3 regions of the Serratia rhizosphaerae genome follow, and region 1 is predicted to be linked to each of the others. Evidence: predicted binding sites of a transcription regulator. Region 1 holds the regulator's gene; each other region holds the start of a gene.
The links. Region 1 encodes CRP, which controls carbon source genes, mostly activating them, when cyclic AMP is high. Its sites were predicted from a motif close to ATGTGANNNNNNTCACAT; they were not measured.
Positions count from the first base shown of each region.

Region 2: a site for CRP is predicted at 5,479-5,496, ahead of deoC (deoxyribose-phosphate aldolase). Genes of this name have one in related genera too.
Region 3: a site for CRP is predicted at 3,235-3,252, ahead of serA (phosphoglycerate dehydrogenase). Genes of this name have one in related genera too.

Region 1 is NZ_CP041764.1:2,452,880-2,460,293, forward strand. Features, by position in the region: gene FO014_RS11350 (sensor histidine kinase) at 1-975, shown strand, start outside; gene btsR (two-component system response regulator BtsR) at 975-1,700, shown strand; gene FO014_RS11360 (helicase HerA-like domain-containing protein) at 1,787-3,316, shown strand; gene FO014_RS11365 (aminodeoxychorismate synthase component II) at 3,449-4,024, shown strand; gene argD (bifunctional acetylornithine/succinyldiaminopimelate transaminase) at 4,157-5,377, shown strand; gene crp (cAMP-activated global transcriptional regulator CRP) at 5,426-6,058, opposite strand; gene FO014_RS11380 (OsmC family protein) at 6,436-6,843, shown strand; gene FO014_RS11385 (LysR substrate-binding domain-containing protein) at 6,846-7,414, opposite strand, start outside.
Region 2 is NZ_CP041764.1:1,448,711-1,456,124, forward strand. Features, by position in the region: gene FO014_RS06805 (YtjB family periplasmic protein) at 217-903, shown strand; gene deoD (purine-nucleoside phosphorylase) at 992-1,723, opposite strand; gene deoB (phosphopentomutase) at 1,793-3,016, opposite strand; gene deoA (thymidine phosphorylase) at 3,083-4,405, opposite strand; gene deoC (deoxyribose-phosphate aldolase) at 4,477-5,256, opposite strand; gene FO014_RS06830 (NupC/NupG family nucleoside CNT transporter) at 5,626-6,891, opposite strand; gene FO014_RS06835 (TatD family hydrolase) at 7,096-7,414, opposite strand, start outside.
Region 3 is NZ_CP041764.1:3,193,594-3,201,007, reverse strand. Features, by position in the region: gene FO014_RS14920 (YecA/YgfB family protein) at 1-147, opposite strand, end outside; gene zapA (cell division protein ZapA) at 469-801, shown strand; RNA gene ssrS (6S RNA) at 843-1,024, shown strand; gene FO014_RS14905 (5-formyltetrahydrofolate cyclo-ligase) at 1,077-1,685, shown strand; gene serA (phosphoglycerate dehydrogenase) at 1,735-2,973, opposite strand; gene rpiA (ribose-5-phosphate isomerase RpiA) at 3,346-4,002, opposite strand; gene FO014_RS14890 (LysR family transcriptional regulator ArgP) at 4,187-5,080, shown strand; gene FO014_RS14885 (oxidative stress defense protein) at 5,334-6,065, opposite strand; gene argO (arginine exporter ArgO) at 6,267-6,881, opposite strand; gene mscS (small-conductance mechanosensitive channel MscS) at 7,158-7,414, opposite strand, start outside.

The DNA.
Region 1 (7,414 bases):
GTGATTTATCAGGAGTTGGGTATCGGCGCGGTGGCGATCACCGATCGCGACAAACTGCTGGCGTTTATCGGCATCGGCGACGATCACCATCTGCCGGGCACGCCGATCTCGTCGGCCCATACCCGCTGCGCCATCGATAATAACGAAGTGGTGTATGCCGACGGCAATGAACTCTCCTACAGCTGTTCGATCAGCGGCAACTGCAAGCTGGGGTCGACGCTGGTCATTCCGCTGCGTGGCGAAAATCAGCGGGTGATCGGCACCATCAAGCTGTATGAGCCGAAAAGCAAGCTGTTCAGCACCATCAACCGCACCCTGGGAGAAGGCATCGCCAGCCTGCTGTCGGCGCAGATTATGGCCGGCCAGTATGAACGGCATAAACAGCTGTTGGCACAGTCGGAAATCAAGCTGCTGCATGCGCAGGTGAATCCGCATTTCCTGTTTAACGCGCTAAATACGCTGGTGGCGGTGATTCGCCGCGACGGAGATCGCGCCTGCGAACTGGTGCAGTATCTGTCGACCTTCTTCCGTAAGAATCTCAAGCGTTCGGATGACGAAGTCAGCCTGGCGGACGAGATTGAACACGTTAACGCCTATCTGCAAATTGAACAGGCGCGCTTTGCCGATCGACTGGAGATCGTGGTGTCGCTGCCGGACCGCCTGCTGGCGGTGCGTCTGCCGGCGTTTTCCCTGCAGCCGATTGTGGAAAACGCCATCAAGCACGGCACCTCGCAGCTGCTGGGTACCGGGCGCATCACCATCGACGCCCGCAGCGAGGGCGGGCGCCTGCTGCTGCAGGTCACGGACAATGCCGGCCTGTATCAGGAAAAAACGCCGGGCGACGGGCTGGGCATGAGCCTGGTGGACCGGCGTATCCGCGTGCGCTACGGCGAAGAGTATGGCGTGCGGGTCAGCTGTGAACCGGAGGCGTTCACCCGCATTACACTGCATGTTCCACTGGAGGGCGCCGCCTGATGCTGAATATATTGATTGTTGATGATGAGCCGTCGGCACGCGACAACCTGCGTCATCTGCTGGCCGCCGAGCCGGAGGTGTGCATTATCGGCGAATGTGCAAATGCGATTGAGGCCATCAGCCAGATCCACCGGCTGCAGCCGGACGTGGTGTTTTTGGATATCCAGATGCCGCGCATCAGCGGCCTGGAGATGGTCGGCATGCTCGATCCCAACCGGATGCCGCATATTGTATTCCTCACCGCGTACGATGAGTATGCGCTGCAGGCGTTTGAGGAGCACGCCTTTGACTACCTGCTGAAGCCGGCGGAGCCGCAGCGGCTGCAGAAAACCCTGCAGCGTCTGCAGCAGCGTCATACGGCGCAGGATATCGCTGCACTGCCGGAAAGCGCCGGCTATTTGAAATATATCCCCTGCGCCGGGCACAGCCGGATTTATCTGCTGCGTTTTGACGAGGTGATCGCCATCCGCTCGCGCGCCAGCGGCGTGTATGTGGTGCGTAACGACGGCATGGAGTGCTTTACCGAACTGACGCTGCGCACGCTGGAGAGCCGCACGCCGCTGGTTCGCTGTCACCGCCAGTATCTGGTGAATCTGGAGCAAGTGCGGGAAATTCGTTTTGAAGAAGGCGGGGCCGCGGAGATGATTATGTCGGTCGGCGATGCGGTGCCGGTCAGCCGCCGCTACCTGAAATCGCTGAAAGAACAGCTGGGGCTGCGCGGCTAAGCGCTTGACGAGCTTCCGTCGCGCTTATAGCTTTATGGCATCACAGGCGCATCTGCGCCGCGTTAGCGTCATCAAAGGAACAGTAAATGAGTGAAGCACGGATTATCGCCAAGGCGATGAAAGACGGTAAACCCGTTCAGGATCTGGCGATTCTGCCCGCCTTGGCCAACCGCCACGGCCTGATTACCGGTGCGACCGGTACCGGTAAGACCGTGACGTTGCAAAAAATGGCCGAACAGTTCTCACGCATCGGCGTGCCGGTGTTTTTATCGGACGTGAAGGGCGACCTGTCGGGGATTGGCACCGAGGCGGTGCCGAATGAAAAACTGCAGGCGCGGCTGACGGCGATCGGCGTGACCGACTGGCAGCCGCAGGCCAGCACTATTATTCCGTGGGATATTTACGGCGAGAAGGGCCACCCGATCCGCGCCACGGTGTCCGATCTCGGCCCGCTGCTGCTGGCGCGTCTGCTGGATCTGAATGAGGTGCAAAGCGGCGTGCTGCAGCTGGTGTTTAAAATTGCCGACGACAATGCGCTGCTGCTGCTGGATATGAAAGATCTGCGCGCGATGGTGCAGTACGTCGGCGACAACGCCAAACAGTTCAAAACCCAGTACGGCAATATCTCCAGTGCGTCGGTCGGCGCCATCCAGCGCGGCCTGCTGACGCTGGAGGAGCAGGGCGCCAACCTGTTCTTCGGCGAGCCGATGCTCGACATCAACGATCTGATGAAGACCGATGCCAACGGCCATGGCATGATCAATCTGCTGGCGGCCGATAAGCTGATTAACCAGCCGAAACTCTATTCGGTATTTCTGCTGTGGCTGCTGGCGGAGCTGTTTGAGCAACTGCCGGAAGTGGGCGACCCGGAACAGCCGAAACTGGTGTTCTTCTTTGACGAGGCGCACCTGTTGTTCAACGATGCGCCGCCGGCGCTGCTGACCAAAATTGAGCAGGTGGTGCGCCTGATCCGTTCCAAAGGCGTCGGCGTCTATTTTGTGACGCAAAACCCGCTGGATATTCCGGACAGCGTGCTTGGCCAGCTGGGCAACCGCGTTCAGCATGCGCTGCGCGCCTTTACGCCGCGCGACCAGAAGGCGGTGAAGGCTGCGGCGCAGACCATGCGCGCCAACCCGGATTTTGATGCGGAAACGGTGATTGGCGAGCTGGGCGTCGGGGAAGCGCTGGTGTCGTTCCTCGATGAGAAAGGACGGCCCAACGTGGTGGAGCGTGCGATGGTGATCGCGCCGGAGTCCAAAATGGGCATGCTGGGGGCGGAAGGGCTGAACAGCGCCATCAATAAATCGCCGTTGTACGGCCGCTATGAAGAGATGGTGGATCGCGAATCGGCCTATGAGAAGCTGTCGTCCGAAGGCTTCGCCACCGTGGGCGAGGATGCGCAAGCGGTGGATAAAGCCGCGCCGCAGGCCGGCCAGCAACAAAACGGCGGCGGCCTGATGGGCAGCCTGAATGAGCTGTTGTTCGGCTCCACCGGCCCGCGCGGCGGCAAGCGCGACGGCATTGTACAAACCGCCGCCAAGAGCATGGCGCGTGATTTGAGCAAGCAGATCCTGCGCGGCGTGCTGGGTTCGATTATGGGCGGCCGTAAAAAGTAATCTTTTCTTCGCGTAATGCATCGGCAACCGCCTTCACCCCGGCGGCTTACTGCGGTAAGCTCCCGGGCTGAGGCGGTTGCCGTCTTGTTGTACCAGGAAATTACTCCCCAAATCATAGGCCGTTGAACCGCCATGCTGCTGCTGATCGATAACTACGACTCTTTTACCTACAACCTTTATCAATACTTTTGCGAGCTTGGCGCCGAGGTGCTGGTAAAGCGCAATGATGAACTGCAGCTGGCCGATATTGACAGGCTGGCGCCGCAGCATCTGGTGATCTCCCCCGGCCCCTGCACGCCGAACGAGGCCGGTATTTCGCTGGCGGCCATTACGCATTTTGCCGGTAAGCTGCCGATTCTCGGCGTCTGTCTGGGGCATCAGGCATTGGGGCAGGCATTCGGCGCCGATGTGGTGCGCGCGCGCGAAGTGATGCACGGCAAAACCTCGGCAATTCGCCATACGGACCGCGGCGTTTTTCGCGGGCTGAACAATCCTCTGACGGTAACGCGCTACCATTCGCTGGTGCTGGACGCAGCAACGCTGCCGGACTGTTTTGAGGTTACCGCCTGGAGCGAGCGTGACGGCGTACGCGATGAGATTATGGGGATTCGCCACCGCACACTGGCGCTGGAAGGGGTGCAGTTCCATCCGGAGAGCATCCTTAGCGAGCAGGGGCACGTGCTGCTGAGTAATTTCCTTAAAAGTTAATCGGTTATAAATTTTTCGTTATGATTGGCGATTTTGGTTTGCCCTTAATTGGTTTTTTATGCATATTTTGTGATTATATTGTCACTTTGCTGGCGCTATTAAAAAACCAATCTCTTGAGGTGGAACCCAATAATGACGGAAAAATACGCGGTGAACCGCAGCACGTACGATAAGGTGATTTTGCCGGTTTATGCACCGGCGCAGTTTGTGCCGGTCAAAGGTCTGGGCAGCCGCGTGTGGGACAGCGAAGGGAAGGAGTATATCGACTTCTCCGGCGGCATCGCCGTAACTGCGCTGGGCCACTGCCACCCGGCATTGGTGGCGGCGCTGCAGCAGCAAAGCGAAACCCTGTGGCATACCAGTAATGTGTTCACCAATGAGCCGGCGCTGCGTTTGGCCAGCAAACTGATTGACGCCACCTTTGCCGATCGGGTCTTTTTCGCCAACTCCGGCGCGGAGGCCAACGAAGCGGCCTTCAAACTGGCGCGCCACTATGCCATTACCCGTCACAGCCCGTACAAAACCAAAATTATCGCCTTCTATAACGCCTTCCACGGCCGGACGCTGTTTACCGTCTCGGTCGGCGGGCAGGCAAAGTATTCCGACGGCTTCGGGCCAAAGCCGGCCGATATTGTGCATGTGCCGTACAACGATCTGGCGGCGGTCAAGGCGGTGATGGATGACAGCACTTGCGCGGTAGTGATGGAGCCGATTCAGGGCGAAGGCGGCATTACGCCGGTGGACGCCGAGTTCCTACAGGGCGTGCGCGCTCTGTGCGATAAGCACCAGGCGCTGCTGGTGTTTGATGAGGTGCAGAGCGGCATGGGGCGTACCGGCAAGCTGTTCGCCTATATGCATTACGGCGTGACGCCGGATATTTTGACCACCGCTAAAGCGCTGGGCGGCGGCTTCCCGGTCAGCGCGATGCTGACCAGCGAGGAGATTGCCTCTGCCATGCAGGTCGGCACGCACGGCACCACCTACGGCGGCAACCCGTTGGCCTGCGCGGTGGCCGAGGCGGCGCTGGACGTGATCAACACGCCGCAGGTGCTGGACGGTATCGCGCAGCGTCATGCGCTCTACGTGGAGAAACTGCAGCAGTTGGCCGACAAGTACGGTATTTTCAGCGATATTCGCGGCATGGGGCTGTTGATCGGCGCCGAGCTGAGTGCGGCTTACCAGAATAAGGCGCGGGATTTCCTGGCCGCCGCCGCCGCGCATGGCGTGATGATTCTGAACGCCGGGCCTAACGTTATCCGCTTTGCGCCGTCATTGGTGGTAGAGCTGCAGGATATTGAAGAGGGGATGGCGCGTTTTGAACGTGCGGTGCAGGATGTGGTGAATGCGGTATAAGCCGCTACCGGCATAAAAAACGGCGCGAATGCGCCGTTTTCTGATTAATTAACGCGTGCCATAAACAACAATGGTTTTGCCGTGCGCGGAGATCAGGTTTTGATCTTCCAGCATTTTCAGGATACGGCCGACCGTTTCGCGTGAACAACCGACGATTTGACCAATTTCCTGACGCGTGATTTTAATTTGCATACCGTCAGGGTGGGTCATGGCGTCCGGCTGTTTCGCCAGGTTCAGCAGGGTTTGCGCAATGCGGCCGGTAACGTCAAGGAAGGCGAGGTTCCCCACTTTCTCTGAGGTGACCTGCAGGCGGCTGGCCATTTGCGCGGAAAGGCGCATCAGAATATCCGGGTTGACCTGGATCAGCTGACGGAATTTCTTATAGGAAATTTCAGCTACTTCACAGGCGGTTTTCGCTCTCACCCAGGCGCTGCGCTCCTGGCCTTCTTCAAATAATCCAAGCTCGCCGATGAAATCCCCCTGGTTGAGATAGGACAGGATCATCTCTTTGCCTTCTTCATCTTTAATCAGCACCGCAACGGAGCCTTTCACGATGTAGTAGAGCGTTTCAGCCTTTTCACCTTGGTGAATCAGCGTACTTTTGGATGGATATTTGTGGATATGGCAATGAGACAGGAACCATTCGAGAGTCGGGTCTGTTTGCGGTTTGCCGAGAACCATTCGCTATTATCCTCTGTTGTAATCGCTGCCTTTGTAACACAGGGATCGGAGCTCCCTGTTAAACGCGTTGATAACCGGTAATGCATGCGGGCTATAAACAGGTTTTGAGGCGTGCCGTAAAATACGCTATTGCCCTAGCATATTAACTTGCTGTCAGTGCTGCAAGCTACATTCTGTTAACATCTCATTTAAGATGCTTTCCTTGGGCAGATCCCTGAAAGTCGGTGTCCAAAAAGAGTTATTGCGGTTTGTTTGTAGCATAGAGTGAGGCGAGTGTCTTCTGTTGTCTCGCTTCAGCATGACCGGCATCAGGTTCCATTGCCAGTTTCAGCGCGAAAGCGTAGTCTGATTTTAAGAAATTAACCGGAGTGAGCAGTATGCAGGCAAGAGTGAAATGGGTGGAAGGATTGACCTTCCTCGGTGAGTCCGCGTCAGGTCATCAGGTGTTAATGGATGGTAGCGCCGGGGAAAAGGCGCCGAGTCCGATGGAGATGGTGCTGATGTCGGTGGGCGGTTGCAGCGCGATCGATGTGGTGTCGATTCTGCAAAAGGGCCGCAATGACGTGCGTGACTGCGAGGTGAAACTCAGCTCGCAGCGGCGGGATGAGGCGCCGCGTACTTTTACCGCGATCAATCTGCACTTTATCGTCAGCGGTAAAGGGTTGAGTGACAAGGTGGTGGAGCGTGCGGTCAACCTGTCTGCTGAAAAGTACTGCTCGGTATCGCTGATGTTGAGTCAGGCGGCAACGGTGACCCACAGTTTCGAAATCCGCGTGGTGGAATAAGTTTACCAGGCGTAGCGCTGACACTGGCCGTGCAGCAAATCCAGCAAACGCCGCGCCGTTACGGTTAGCGGCGATCTCTGCGAATAGAGCACGCAATACTGCGCCTGCGGCAGGGTATCAATCGGCAGCGTGACCACCTGTTCCTGCAAATGCAGCGGACGCGCCATCGCGCGCGCCACAATGGTCAGGTAGTCAGACGCCAGCACCATATTCAGGCCGCAGATGACAGAGTCCGAGCGCACCGGCGGCGTTTCCAGCTGTTGATAAAAATCACCCAGCACGGATTGCAGATGCTGGTAATAGCCCATATCGGTTTCCGGCAGCAGCCATTTGGCCTGGCGCAGCGCATCCAGCGAGCGAGCGTTGGCCAGCGGATGACCGCGGCGGGCGACGATGCAAAATGACGCATTGAACAGCGGCTCGCGCACCAGATCTTCTAAAGGCAGTTCCGGACTGATGGAACCGACGGCGAAATCCAGCCGGCCTTCGCGCAGCGCGGGCAGCAGGGTGGAGAGCTGGGCTTCCTGCAGCACCAGATTTACCTGCGGGAACTGTTTTCGGAACGCGTCGG
Region 2 (7,414 bases), 1.0 Mb from region 1:
CAGGCAACACACGTGATATACCCTAAATAGTTCGCGTTGCAGGAAGGCGGCAAGGGAAGGAATCCCGCTGGGCTTACCCAGGTAAGTGATTCGGGTGGCTGCGCGTAGCCAACACGCCTGCAACGTGAAATATGACGGGTACAAAACAACCCATCAAGCTATCCTATCGGGCCGGCTTCTGGCAACATAAACTCTCTCTGAGATTAAGGAAGCCGTATGGCTACAGCCAAACTGAAATTTCGTCTGCACCGCACCGCCATCATTCTGATTTGCCTGGCGTTATTGGTGCTGTTGATGCAGGGCGCCTCCTATTTTAGCCTGAGCCATCAGCTGGCGCGCTCCGAGCAGGTGGAGGATCTGGCGCAAACCCTGACGAAACAGGTCGCCTTCAGCCTGGCGCCGCTGCTTGACGACGACAGCGATATTGATAATCAGCGCATCGACGCAATCCTCACACAGATGACCGACCACAGCCGTATTCTGGACGCCAGCGTCTACCAACTGGACGGTACGCTGATCGCCCACGCCGGGGAAACCATCAGCGTACGTGACCGCCTGTCCCTCGACGGCAAACGTGCCGGCGGCTACTTCAACAATCAGCTGGTTGAAGCCATTAAAGGTAAAGACGGCCCGTGCGGCTTTATCCGCATCACCCTGGACACCCACGTGCTGGCGACCGAGGCCAAACAGGTGGATAACACCACCAACCTGCTGCGGCTGATGATGCTGCTGTCGCTGGCCATCGGCATTATTCTGGCGCGCTGTTTGCTGCAGGGCCGCCGCAGTCGCTGGCAGCAGTCGCCCTATCTGCTGACTGCCAATACGCCACTGGCGGAAAGCGACGACGAAAAACAGGAAAGCGCCGCGCCGTCATCCGGCGACAACGAAACGCGCAAGCCATAGCGTCTGCCGCGCATAAAAAACGCCGGTCAGGTTCGCACCCGCCGGCGTGATTGTCACCACGGCGGCAACACGCCGCCGACGGACCGCCTTACTCTTTGTCGCCCAGCAGCACAGATTCCAGCGCGATAACGATCATTTCGTTAAAGGTGGTCTGGCGCTCTGCGGAAGTGGTCTGCTCATGGCGCAGAATATGGTCGGATACGGTGCAGATGGTCAGCGCTTTACAGCCGTACTCTTCCTGCAGTTCCGCCACTACGCCGTAAATGCCGGCCGCTTCCATTTCCACACCCAGAATGCCGTACTTTTTCATCACCTGGAACATGTCCGGATCCGGCGTATAGAACAGATCGGCGGAGAAGATGTTGCCGACGCGCGCCGGGATGTTCTGAGCAGCGGCAGCGTCAACCGCGTTGCGCACCATGTCGAAATCCGCGATCGCCGCGTAGTCGTGATCTTTAAAACGCAGACGGTTCACTTTGGAGTCGGTGCAGGCGCCCATACCGATCACCACGTCGCGCAGTTTAATATCGTCGCGCACCGCGCCGCAGGAACCCACGCGGATCAGTTTCTTCACGCCGAACTCCGCAATCAGTTCACGCGCGTAGATGGAGCAGGACGGGATGCCCATGCCATGACCCATAACGGAAATTTTGCGGCCTTTGTAAGTGCCGGTGAAGCCCAACATGCCGCGCACGTTGTTCACTTCCACCGCATCTTCCAGGAAGGTTTCCGCGATATATTTCGCGCGTAACGGGTCGCCCGGCATCAGAACGACGTCTGCGAAATCACCCATTTCGGCGTTAATGTGCGGAGTTGCCATAATTATTTTCCTTATACTATCGTCATGAATAAAAATGCGCCGGGGTATTCCCCCGGCGCCAACTGCGTATTAGAACATAGTCTTGCCATATTCCATTGGCGACAGACCAAAATAATTCGCGACGGTCTGGCCAATATCGGCAAAGGTTTCGCGGTGGCCCAACGAGCCCGGTTTCACATTCGGGCCGTAGACCAGCACCGGAATGTGCTCGCGCGTATGGTCGGTGCCGCCCCAGGTCGGGTCGCAGCCGTGGTCGGCGGTGAAGATGATCATATCGTCGTCTTTCACCAGCTTCAGCAGCTCCGGCAGACGGCGGTCAAACAGCTCCAGCGCGGCGGCGTAGCCCGCCACGTCGCGGCGGTGGCCGTAAGAGGAGTCGAAATCGACAAAGTTGGTGAACACGATGGTATTGTCGCCGGCCTGCGCCATCTCTTTGACGGTGGCGTCAAACAGCGCGTCAATCCCCGTCGCCTTAACCTTTTTGGTAATGCCGACGTTGGCGTAGATATCGGCAATCTTGCCGATCGACACCACGTCGCCGCCCTTCTCATCCACCAGCTTTTTCAGTACCGTCGGCGCCGGCGGCTCGACCGCCAGGTCGTGGCGGTTGCCGGTGCGCTGGAAGTTGCCCGGCTTATCGCCGACGAACGGACGCGCGATCACGCGGCCGATGTTGTAGCCGCCTTCGGTCAGTTCTTCGCGGGCGATTTCGCACAGCTCATACAGACGCTCCAGGCCGAAGGTTTCTTCATGACAGGCAATCTGGAACACCGAGTCCGCCGAGGTGTAGAAAATCGGCTTGCCGGTCTTCATGTGTTCTTCGCCGAGCTGATCGAGGATCACCGTGCCGGAGGAGTGGCAGTTGCCGAGGTAGCCCGGCAGCTTGGCGCGCTCCACCAGCTTGTCCAGCAGTGCCTGCGGGAAGCTGTTGTGTTCGTCTTTAAAGTAGCCCCAGTCGAACAGTACCGGCACCCCGGCGATCTCCCAGTGGCCCGATGGCGTGTCCTTACCGGAAGAAAGTTCGCTGGCATAGCCGTAAGCGCCAATGATGTCGGCATTTTCGTCCAGCCCCGGCGGGAAGGTGCCGGTGGACTCCTGCGCCGCTTTGCCCAGACCAAGGCGGCTGAGGTTCGGCAGGGTCAACGGGCCGCTACGGCCGGTGTCTGCTTCGCCACGCGCGCACATTTCGGCAATGTGGCCCAGGGTATCCGAGCCTTTGTCGCCAAAACGTTCAGCGTCGGCGCTGGCGCCGATGCCGAATGAGTCCAGAACCATGATAAATGTACGTTTCATTGTCTTCTCCCGCGTGATTCCACGCTCTGACGGCGCAATGCGCGCCGCCTCGATTAATAAATGGCCTTACTGGGTGATGCGTTTATACACCACCGGCGTAGCTTCCGGCACCTGGTCGCTCAGCGTCATCGCACCGCGTACCGCTTCGGCCGCCTGCTGCCAGCTCTCTTCGTCGTTGGCATGGATCACCGCCAGCGGCTGTTTGGCGTCAATGCGCTCGCCCAGGCGAGCCACATCGGTCAGGCCGACGCTGTAGTCGATGCTGTCGGTGGCGCGGCGACGGCCGCCGCCGAGGGTCACCACCGCCATGCCCAGCTCACGGGTATCCATGGCGCTGACGATACCTTCACGCTCAGCGTACACCGGCTTGCTCAGCGTCGCCGTCGGCAGATAGCTGTCATAACGCTCGACAAAGTCGCTCGGCCCCTGCTGCGCCGCCACCATACGGCCGAAGATTTCCGCCGCCTTGCCGTTATCCAGCACCGCCTGCAGTTTGGCGCGTGCATCAGCGTCATCCTGCGCCAGGCCGCCGGAAAGCAGCATCTCCACGCACAACGCCATGGTGACTTCCAGCAGGCGCGGGTTGCGGTATTCGCCGGTCAGGAAGCGTACCGCTTCGCGCACTTCCACCGCATTGCCGGCGCTGGAAGCCAGCACCTGGTTCATGTCGGTCAGCAGCGCCGTGGTTTTGCAGCCGGCGCCGTTGGCGACGCCGACGATAGCCTGCGCCAAATCTTCCGACAGCGCATAGGTCGGCATAAAGGCGCCGGAACCCACCTTGACGTCCATCACCAACGCATCCAGCCCTTCCGCCAGTTTCTTGGCCAGGATCGAACCGGTAATCAGCGGAATGGAGTCCACGGTGGCGGTAATATCGCGTGTGGCATAGAAGCGTTTGTCCGCCGGCGCCAGCGAGCTGGTCTGGCCGATAATCGCAACGCCGACCTCTTTGATGATTTTACGGAAAGCGCTGTCATCCGGGAAGATATTAAAGCCGGGAATGGCCTCCAGTTTATCCAGGGTGCCGCCGGTATGGCCCAGGCCGCGGCCGGAGATCATCGGCACGTAGCCGCCGCAGGCCGCCACCATCGGGCCGAGCATCAGCGACGTCACGTCGCCCACGCCGCCGGTAGAGTGCTTGTCCACCACCGGGCCGTTGAGATCCAGGCTCTTCCAATCCAGCACCGTGCCGGAATCGCGCATCGCCATGGTCAGCGCCACGCGCTCAGGCATGGTCATATCATGAAAATAGATGGTCATCGCCAGCGCGGCAATCTGCCCTTCGGAGACGACGTTATCGCGGATACCGTTAATAAAGAAGCGAATCTCTTCTTCGCTCAGCGGCTGACCGTCGCGTTTCTTACGAATAATTTCTTGTGCCAGGAACAAAATATCCTCCTGCAATCTGCGTGTGTAGAGTTATCAAAGACGCCCCGGACGCGCTGGGACGAAAGCGAGAATCAGTAGCCGCTGCCGGACGTTTGCGCGCTGTAGCCCAGCGTGGTCAGCAGGCTGGCCAACAGGCTGGAAGCCCCGAAGCGGAAATGCCGTGCATCCGCCCAGTCTGCGCCCATGATACGCGCGGCAAGTTGCAGATAATGCTGCGCCTCTTCCGCGGTGCGCACGCCGCCGGCCGGCTTGAAGCCCACCTGCTCGCCGACGCCCATATCGCGGATCACCGACATCATCAGCTCGGCGCTTTCCAACGTGGCGTTCACCGGTACTTTGCCGGTGGAGGTTTTAATAAAATCCGCCCCGGCGTTGATGGAGATTTCAGACGCTTTGCGGATCAGCGCCGCGTCTTTCAGCTCGCCGGTTTCGATAATCACTTTCAGCAACACATTCGCTTCGGCGCAGGCCTGCTTGCACTGCTTCACCAGCTCAAAACCGACCTGCTCATTGCCGGCCATCAGCGCGCGGTATGGGAACACCACGTCGACTTCGTCGGCGCCGTAGGCGATCGCCGCACGGGTTTCCGCCAGCGCAATGTCGATATCATCGTTACCGTGCGGGAAGTTGGTGACGGTGGCGATGCGGATATCCGGCGTGCCCTGCTCGCGCAGCGTTTTGCGGGCGATGGGGATAAAGCGCGGATAAATGCAGATGGCGGCGGTATGGCCCGCCGGGCTGTTCGCCTGACGGCACAGCGCGATCACCTTCTCGTCGGTGTCGTCGTCGTTCAGGGTGGTTAAATCCATCAGGCTCAGCGCGCGTTGCGCTGCGGCGGTTAATTCGGTCATAAAACTCTCCAACTTGAGCTGCTTGCTGTTGGCGAGCGGACTTGGTTCCGTGAAGATAGCGCGGGGTAATCACTTCCCCGGGGGCAACTGAGGTCCTTCTCACCGCACATTAGGCTAGACGTGCAAACAGCCTGTAGTAACGATTAGAACACGCCGGTAATACGCCGACCGCGTTCAGGTGTAAAAATCCAATGGGGTAACGCTCTAACAGTCAGAGATTATATGTGAAAATAATCACAAAATAACGCGATATTGTTCACAGAATAACAAAAGCCTCACGGCGCGGCGTTCCTGGCCTTGCCTAACGGGCTTGCTTCCCCGCCGCCAACGTGGCGACGGAGAAGCAGAACAGCGCCCCGCAAGTATAGTTTACAGCGCCAGGAAGAACCCGGCGATGGTCGCGCTCATCAGGTTAGACAGGGTGCCGGCCACCACCGCCTTCAGACCCAGGCGCGCAATATCATGACGACGGTTAGGCGCCATGCTGCCTAAACCGCCCAGCAGAATCGCCACCGAAGAAAGGTTAGCGAAACCACACAGCGCAAACGAAATGATCGCCTTGGTGTGGGCGGACAGCACCTGCAAGCCGTCGGCCGTCACCGCCTCATCCGGGCGCAGATAGGCGCCGAAGTTCATAAAGGCGACGAACTCATTGACGATAATCTTCTGGCCGATAAAGGAGCCGGCGGTCATCGCCTCGCTCCACGGCACGCCGATCAGGAAGGCGATTGGCGAGAAGATCCAGCCCAGCAGCAGTTCCAGCGACAGCTGCGGATAGTTGAACCAGCCGCCGATGCCCCCCAGCATACCGTTCAGCAGCGCGATCAGGGCGATAAACGCCAGCAGCATCGCGCCGACGTTCAGCGCCAGCTGCATACCGGACGCCGCGCCGGACGCCGCCGCGTCAATCACGTTTGCCGGGCGCTCTTCCTCGGCGATCAGTTTGGTCGCATCGTCCGTATCATGGGTTTTTTCCGTTTCCGGCACCATCAGCTTGGCGAACAGCAAACCGCCCGGTGCGGCCATAAAGGAAGCGGCGATCAGGTATTCCAGCGGCACGCCCATCTGCGCGTAGCCGGCCAGCACCGAACCCGCCACCGACGCCAGGCCGCCGCACATCACGGCAAACAGCTCGGAGTGCGTCATGGTGGCGATATACGGCCGCACCACCAGCGGCGCTTCGGTCTGACCGACGAAAATATTGGCGGTCGCCGACAGCGACTCGGTGCGCGAGGTGCCCAGCACTTTCTGCAGGCCGCCGCCCAACACGCGGATCACCAGTTGCATAATGCCGAGGTAATACAACACGGCGATCAGCGACGAGAAGAATACAATCACCGGCAGCACGCGCAGCGCAAAGATAAAGCCGCCGCCGCCGAACAGTTCGAACATCTTGTCGGACACCAGTCCGCCGAAAATAAACGAAATGCCCTGGTTGCCGTAGGCGATCACATTGGCCACCCCTTCCGACATCCCGCCCAGAATGCGCTGGCCCAGCGGTACGTACAGCACCAGCGCCCCGATGGCAATTTGAATAATAAAGGCGCCGAGCACGGTGCGCAGGTTGATCGCCCGCCGGTTGCTGGAAAGCAGCACCGCGATCGCAATTAACACCGCCATCCCAATCAGGCTCATGATGAGTTGCATGCAAAGTATCCCTGTGGTGAAAAATAAACAGATTCTGCCCGGCATTATTGTGGGCTAACTATTGGTAACGGGGCGGGATTATACTGAGCAATATTGCGCCAGACTCGTCTTACATCACAAATGCATACAAGCAAGCGCAAACGAAAATCTTATAACGTGATTCAAATCACACTTTAACCATCAGAACGGCGGCTATAGCGCAAACAGGGATTGGGTATTTTGCTGAAGTTGATCGGCAATCTGCTCGGGCGGTTCCGAACGCAGCTGACACAGCACCTGAAACACCTCGGCAGCGCGTTCCGGCCGGTTAGGCTCGCCCTGATGGCCGGCCAGCGGCATATCCGGCGCATCGGTTTCCAGCAGCAGCGCGCTGAGCGGCAGCTGCGCCATCACCGCACGGGTTTTCTGCGCCCGCTGATAGCTGATGGTGCCGCCGACGCCGATAAAATAGCCCAGGCGTACAAACGCCTGCGCCTGCGACAGACTGCCGGCAAAGCCGTGCACCACGCCG
Region 3 (7,414 bases), 740 kb from region 1:
CAGCGTGCGCCAGCTGGCGTCATTATTACCGCCGCACAGCAAGCCGCTGATTAAACCGTGCATTTCAGCGGCGGTGAGCGCCACCGCCTGCTGGTTCAGGGCGGCGGACAAGGTGAAGTAATTTGGGTATGTATTCTGTATAGACATGCGTATTCGTCATCGTTGGCAGGATAAGTTCGTGTTATGCTACCACCAAGGCTCGTGGTTACACCAGATAAGCACGCCCCTTCAGTGGCTGGTGACAATCCGTCTGTGGTCAGGGTTGGCCGGGATAACGACAGCGTTCGCAGCAGCCTGGCTATTTTTTTGACTGCCGGCGCGACGCACAGTAGATTATCATCAGGTTACTGAATAACCACGGGATAAAACGCCGTGTTTTAAGGGGTTGTATCTTGGTACCGAGGTATATATAGTGGCGCCCCGCTTCGATAGACCGGAGCCGGCGCGAAATTTAGGCAGGAAGGTGGCATGTCTGCACAACCAGTAGATATTCAAATTTTTGGCCGTTCGTTAAGGGTTAATTGCCCGCCAGAACAACAAGATGCGTTGAACATGGCGGCGGACGATCTTAACCAGCGGTTGCAAGATCTCAAAGTTCGCACTAGAGTCACAAATACTGAACAGCTGGTTTTCATTGCCGCGTTGAATGTTTGTCACGAACTTGCGCAAGAACGCTTGAAAACACGTGATTATGCGTCCAATATGGAACAACGCATCCGTATGCTGCAACAGACCATTGAACAGGCGCTGCTTGAGCAAGGTCGCATCTCTGACCGCCAGGATGATGCACAATTCGAATAACATAAGTTGCTGAACGCTAACGGTTCGGCAATGAGTACAAAATTTCTCTGAGATGTTTGCCAGCGGGCCAGTCCCCTGAGCCGATATTTAGTACAAACAGAATGTATTGCTCCGCGATCGGTGAGCATGCTCGCTTGTCGAGAAGCCTTAAGATTGCGACGGTACGTTCACCTTGAACCTCGGGTTCAAGGGTTACAGCCTGCGACGGCATCTCGGAGATTCCCCCTTTTATCAGGTTTACGCGACCTTTAACGCGCTATGCGATCATGCCCATGATGCATTTCCAACCTCAGTTCGCCAAACAGCGGCAAGACATCCGTCAGCAAATCCGTCAGCGACGCCGTGCGCTTTCCGCGCAGCAACAGCATACTTTCGCCCGGCAAACCGCCGAACGCATCGCTTCTCATCCGCGTATTATTGCGGCTGACAGCGTGGCGGCGTTTCTTTCCTTTGACGGCGAACTGGATACCCGCCCGTTAATCGAGCGCCTGTGGCATATGGGCAAACGGGTTTATCTGCCGGTGCTGCACCCGTTCAGCGCGGGCAACCTGCTGTTTTTACACTACCACCCCGACAGCGTGCTGCGTCCCAACCGTTTTAACATCCTCGAACCCGAACTGGACGTGCGCAACGTGTTGCCGACCTCACAGCTGGCGGTCATTCTGGCGCCGCTGGTCGCGTTCGACAGCCAGGGGCAGCGTCTGGGCATGGGCGGTGGTTTCTATGACCGCACGCTGCAACAGTGGCAGCACGGCGGCCCTTATCCGATAGGGCTGGCGCACGACTGCCAGCAGGTGGACGGCATCCCGACCGAGCACTGGGATATCCCGCTGCCGGAAATCGTCACCCCGTCCAAAGTCTGGGCCTGGCAAATCGCCCAATAGCAAAAGGCCGGGACAAGCCCGGCCTCTTTAATCCGCGTTAAAACGCCAATCAGAACAGCAGACGCGCGCGAATGGTGCCTGGGATGGCCTTCATTCGCTGCAGCGCCGCGTCGGCGCGTTCGGTTTCCGCTTCAATATCAATGACCACATAACCAATTTCCGGACCGGTCTGCAGATACTGAGCGGCAATGTTGACGCCCTCTTCGGCAAAGATCTGGTTAATCTGGGTCAGCACGCCGGGGCGGTTTTCATGGATATGCAGCAGGCGGCTGGCGTTCGGGCTGTGCGCCGGCAGCGACACTTCCGGGAAGTTAACCGCCGACAGCGTGGAGCCGTTATCGGAATACTTCGCCAGTTTACCGGCCACTTCATCGCCGATGTTTTCCTGCGCTTCCTGGGTAGAACCGCCGATATGCGGCGTCAGGATCACATTGTCAAACTCGCACAGCGGCGAATTGAACGGATCGCTGTTGGTGGCCGGCTCTTCCGGGAACACGTCAATCGCCGCGCCCGCCAGGTGTTTGCTGGACAGAGCCTCGCACAGCGCGGGGATATCCACCACGGTGCCACGGGAGGCGTTGATCAGGATCGAGCCAGGCTTCATCAGCGCCATCTCGTCCTTGCCCATCATGTTTTTGGTCGATGGCGTTTCCGGCACGTGCAGGGTCACCACGTCGCTCATATTCAGCAGATCGGACAGATGACGCACCTGCTGCGCGTTGCCCAGCGGCAGTTTGTTCTCAATGTCGTAGAAGAACACTTTCATCCCCAGCCCTTCGGCCAGGATGCCCAGCTGAGTGCCGATATGGCCGTAGCCGATGATGCCCAGCTTCTTGCCGCGCGCCTCGTACGAGCCCATGGCCAGCTTGTTCCACACGCCGCGGTGCGCCTTGGCGTTGGCCGACGGGATGCCGCGCAGCATCAGCAGCAGCTCGCCCAGCACCATTTCGGCAACGGATCGGGTATTGGAGAAAGGTGCGTTGAACACCGGGATGCCGCGTTTGGTCGCCGCTTTCAAATCCACCTGGTTGGTGCCGATACAGAAGCAGCCTACCGCCACCAGCTTCTCGGCCGCGGCGAAGATATCTTCGCTCAGATGCGTGCGCGATCGGATGCCGATGAAATGAGCATCGCGGATCGATGCCTTGAGTGACTCGGTGTCTAACGCACCTTTGTGATATTCAATGTTGGTATAACCGGCAGCGCGCAGATTATCCACCGTGCTTTGATGAACCCCTTCCACTAACAGGAATTTAATCCTGTCTTTCTCCAATGATACTTTTGCCATTTACCCGACCCTATGTTCAGACTTCAGAAGCGGCTGTCCCCTCTTCCGCTCGCGGGCGCCCCGCAGGGTTTCCACCTTGCCGGCAGCCGGATGACGGGAAGAGATAAAACAGCTCGACCACCAACATAACAAAAATAACGCGGGCGGCAATACAAACGATTGCCCACCCTTCAGTACAAGGGGCAGTTCAGAGGGGCAATTCTGGTTGAAAATGCCATGTAGGAAGAATTTGGCAGAAGCTTAACCGAAGTTATGACGAGAATGTGACATATGTCACCAAATTTGGCGGATTAAAGAAAAGATGTTTTCTGCTGAAAATTATGCCGGCAACGGGCTGCGCCGGGCGGCGCAGCCTGCATACACAGCCGGTGGTTATTCGACCACTTTGACGCCGTCCGCCGTGCCGACCAACGCCACATCGGCGCCACGGTTGGCGAACAGCCCGACGGTCACCACGCCGGCGATGCCGTTAATTTTGTTCTCCAGCGCCACCGCGTCGGTGATGCTCAGGTTGTGCACATCGAGAATCACATTGCCGTTATCGGTGACCACATTCTGACGATACTCCGGCAGACCGCCCAGCTTCACCAGTTCGCGCGCTACGTAGGAGCGCGCCATCGGGATCACTTCCACCGGCAGCGGGAACTTGCCCAGCACGTCCACCTGTTTGGAGGCATCCACGATGCAGATAAACTTGCGGGCGATGGCGGCGATGATTTTTTCACGCGTCAGCGCTGCGCCGCCGCCCTTGATCATCTGCATATGGCCGTTGATTTCGTCCGCGCCGTCGACGTAAATATCCAGCGAGTCCACTTCGTTGCTGTCGAATACGTGGATGCCGAGGCTTTTCAGCTTGGCGGTGGAGGCGTCGGAGCTGGACACCGCGCCTTCAATTTGATCCTTGATTGACCCCAGCGCATCAATAAAGTGGGCGGCGGTCGACCCGGTGCCCACGCCGACGATGGTGCCCGGCTTCACGTATTCCAGCGCCGCCCAGCCTACCGCTTTTTTCAGTTCATCCTGCGTCATGCTATTTTCCATTGCCTATATACGAAAACGTATGCGTATTATAGGGTAAATCGCCCCGCTGAATGCAGGTATGGATCGCAAATTGTGGCCCGTGCGCGCCAAGCGTCACGCCTGTGCTGTGATGCAAGCGGCGCTATTTAAGGTATAGTGCCAGAAACCATTAACGTTAAGGGATATCTCTCCGATGAAACGCCCAGACTACAGAACGCTACAAGCGCTGGACGCGGTGATCCGTGAACGCGGCTTTGAACGCGCGGCACAAAAACTCTGCATCACCCAATCGGCTGTATCTCAACGCATCAAACAGCTGGAAAATCTGTTTGGCCAGCCGCTGCTGGTCCGTACCGTACCGCCGCGCCCCACCGAACAGGGGCAAAAGCTGCTGGCGCTGCTGCACCAGGTGGAGCTGCTGGAGGAAGAGTGGCTGGGCAACGATACCGGTGTCGATACGCCGCTGCTGCTGTCGCTGGCGGTCAACGCCGACAGTCTGGCAACCTGGCTGCTGCCGGCGTTAAAACCGGTGCTGGCCGACTCGCCGATTCGTCTGAACCTGCAGGTGGAAGATGAAACCCGCACCCAGGAGCGCCTGCGACGCGGCGAGGTGGTCGGCGCGGTCAGTATTCAGCCGCAGCCGCTGCCCAGTTGCCTGGTCGATCAGCTCGGTGCGCTGGACTACCTGTTCGTCGCCTCGCCGGGCTTTGCCGAACGTTATTTCCCGAACGGCGTCACCCGCTCGGCGCTACTGAAAGCGCCGGCGGTCGCCTTCGACCATCTGGACGACATGCATCAGGCCTTCCTGCAGCAAAACTTCGATCTTTCGCCGGGCAGCGTACCCTGCCATATCGTCAACTCGTCGGAGGCTTTCGTGCAGCTGGCGCGCCAGGGCACCACCTGCTGTATGATCCCGCACCTGCAGATCGAGAAAGAGCTGGCGTCCGGCGAACTTGTCGATTTAACCCCGGGATTGCTCCAGCGCCGGATGCTGTTCTGGCACCGCTTCGCGCCGGAAAGCCGCATGATGCGTAAAGTGACCGACGCCCTGCTGGATCACGGCCGTCAGGTTCTGCGCCAGGATTAAAAAAGGCGCCGTGACCGGCGCCTCAGACTACTGATAACGTGTGCTATTAGGGACAGCGTGGCGATGGGGTCGTAGCGGCGTTAGCCGCCGGACAAATTTGCCGGGAGCAAATTTGAACAACCGTCAGGTTGGCCCGTAGGGTGGGACGCAGGGATGCGTCCCATAATGCCCCTCGTTACGCCAGGCCCGGAAATCTCAGACTATCAGACAACGTTGTCATCAACCTCAGGCGCCCTGCTGTACTATCTGCGGCTTACTGCGCGCCGCCGCGCTGCAGTTCAAACACCACGTCAACCTGATCGTCAAAGTGAATGCTTTGCTGCTCGTAAGTCTGCGCGGCGCTGGTTTCCGGCGCGGCGCTGGCAGCCTTATACATACGGGCAACCGGCATCGGCTGATAGTTGGCAACGTGGTAGCGGATGCTGTACACCGGCCCCAGCTTGGCTTTAAAGCCCTGGGCCAGCGACGCCGCCTGCTGCGTAGCATTCTCAATCGCCTGCTGACGGGCCTTCTGCCGGTACTCGTCCGGATTCGCCACGCCCAGCTCCACCGCGCGGATCTCATTCAGGCCGGACTTCAGCGCGCCGTCCAACAGCTCATTCAGTTTATCCAGCTTGCGCAGCGTCACCTGCACCTGACGCACGGCACGATAGCCTTTCAGCACTGACTCGCCGCTCTTCAGGTAATCGTATTCCGGCTGCGTACGCAGGTTGGCGGCGCTGATATCTTTTTTCTCAATGCCGTTTTTCTGCAGGAAGTCGAAATACTGCGCAACGCGTTCATCAACCTGTTTTTTTGCCTGCGACGCATCCTTGGAGGATACGCTGACTTCAATCGCCAACGTTGCGATATCCGGGGTGGCGTCGACGCTGGCCGTCCCGGAGGTCACCACGTGCGGCCCTTCAGGCACTTCCGCCGCCTGCAGCGCCATCGGTAACGTTCCTAATCCAACCATTGCGGCCATAGCCAATGCTTTTAGCTTCACAGTGTCTCCTTAAATGACAGGCTGTTCTGATTCCTGCTTATTCATGCCGATATTTCACCGCGGCCGACAGTCAATTTACCATCATTTACGCAGTCATCACCCGGAATGAATAATCAGTTCCTTGCCATCAACCCTAGCATATCGTCCGGTTTTTTTAATTCAGATTAGTGCCAAATTATGATCCTGCCCCCAGCGGCGGCTTTATTGCATGCCGTGCCAGGCCAGCTGCGCGGCGATGGCCCACATCACCAGCCCCACCAGAATATTGATGATTCTCTGCGCCAGCGGCGTCTTCAGATACGGCGACAGCCAGGCGGCCAGCAGCGCCAGCGCGAAAAACCAGACGGCAGAGGCGCTGACCGCACCGAAAGCGAACCAGGAGCGCACCTCCGGCGCGAACTGGCTGCCCAGACTGCCCAGCACCACAAAGGTATCCAGATAGACGTGCGGATTCAGCCAGGTGACCGCCAGCATGCTCACCACAATACGCCAGCGGCTCTGCGCCAGTTCGGCCACGCTGGCCAGAGCGATATGGCGGCTAAAGGCGGTGCGAAATGCCCCCCAGCCGTACCATAGCAAAAAGGCGACGCCGCCCCAGGTAACCAGCATCAGCAGCAGCGACGAGCGGTGCAGCAGCGCGCTGCCGCCGAAAATGCCGGCGCAGATCAGGGCAATATCGCTGAGCGCGCACAGCGATGCCACCAGCAGATGATACTGCCGGCGGATCCCCTGATTCATCACAAACACATTTTGCGGCCCCAGCGGCAAAATCATCGCGGCGCTAAGCGCAAACCCCTGTAGAAAAACGGCAAGCATGGCAAGTCCTCATCAGATACGTCGATTAACCGAGCGCATCATACGAGGAAGCTATTATTAGGTGAAATTGATAATTCTAATTCGCCATTAAGGATATTAATGACTCGGGCAGGAGGGGAAAAAAGGGGCCTTGCGGCCCCTCAGAGTACTGACAAAGTCAGTGATTAGGGAGAGCGTGACGATGAGGTCGTAGCGGCATCAGCCGCCGCAGCGCCCGGCCCGTGGATCTCGAGCCATCCGACAACCTTGTCATCAACCTCAAGCCCCCTTGCGGCATTATTCCGCTTTAGCGGAAGTGCCGTCGGTACGATACAGATGAACGTCCATCTGCGGGAACGGAATGCCGATATTGTTGGCATCCAGCGCACGCTTGAAGTTTTCCATCAGATCGAAGTAAACATCCCAATACTGCGCATTGGTGGTCCATGAACGGGTGACGAAGTTCAGGGAAGACGGCGCCATTTCGTTCAGACGTACGGTCACACCCTTATCGTGCATGATGCGCTTGTCAGCGGCGATCACATCGTTCAGCA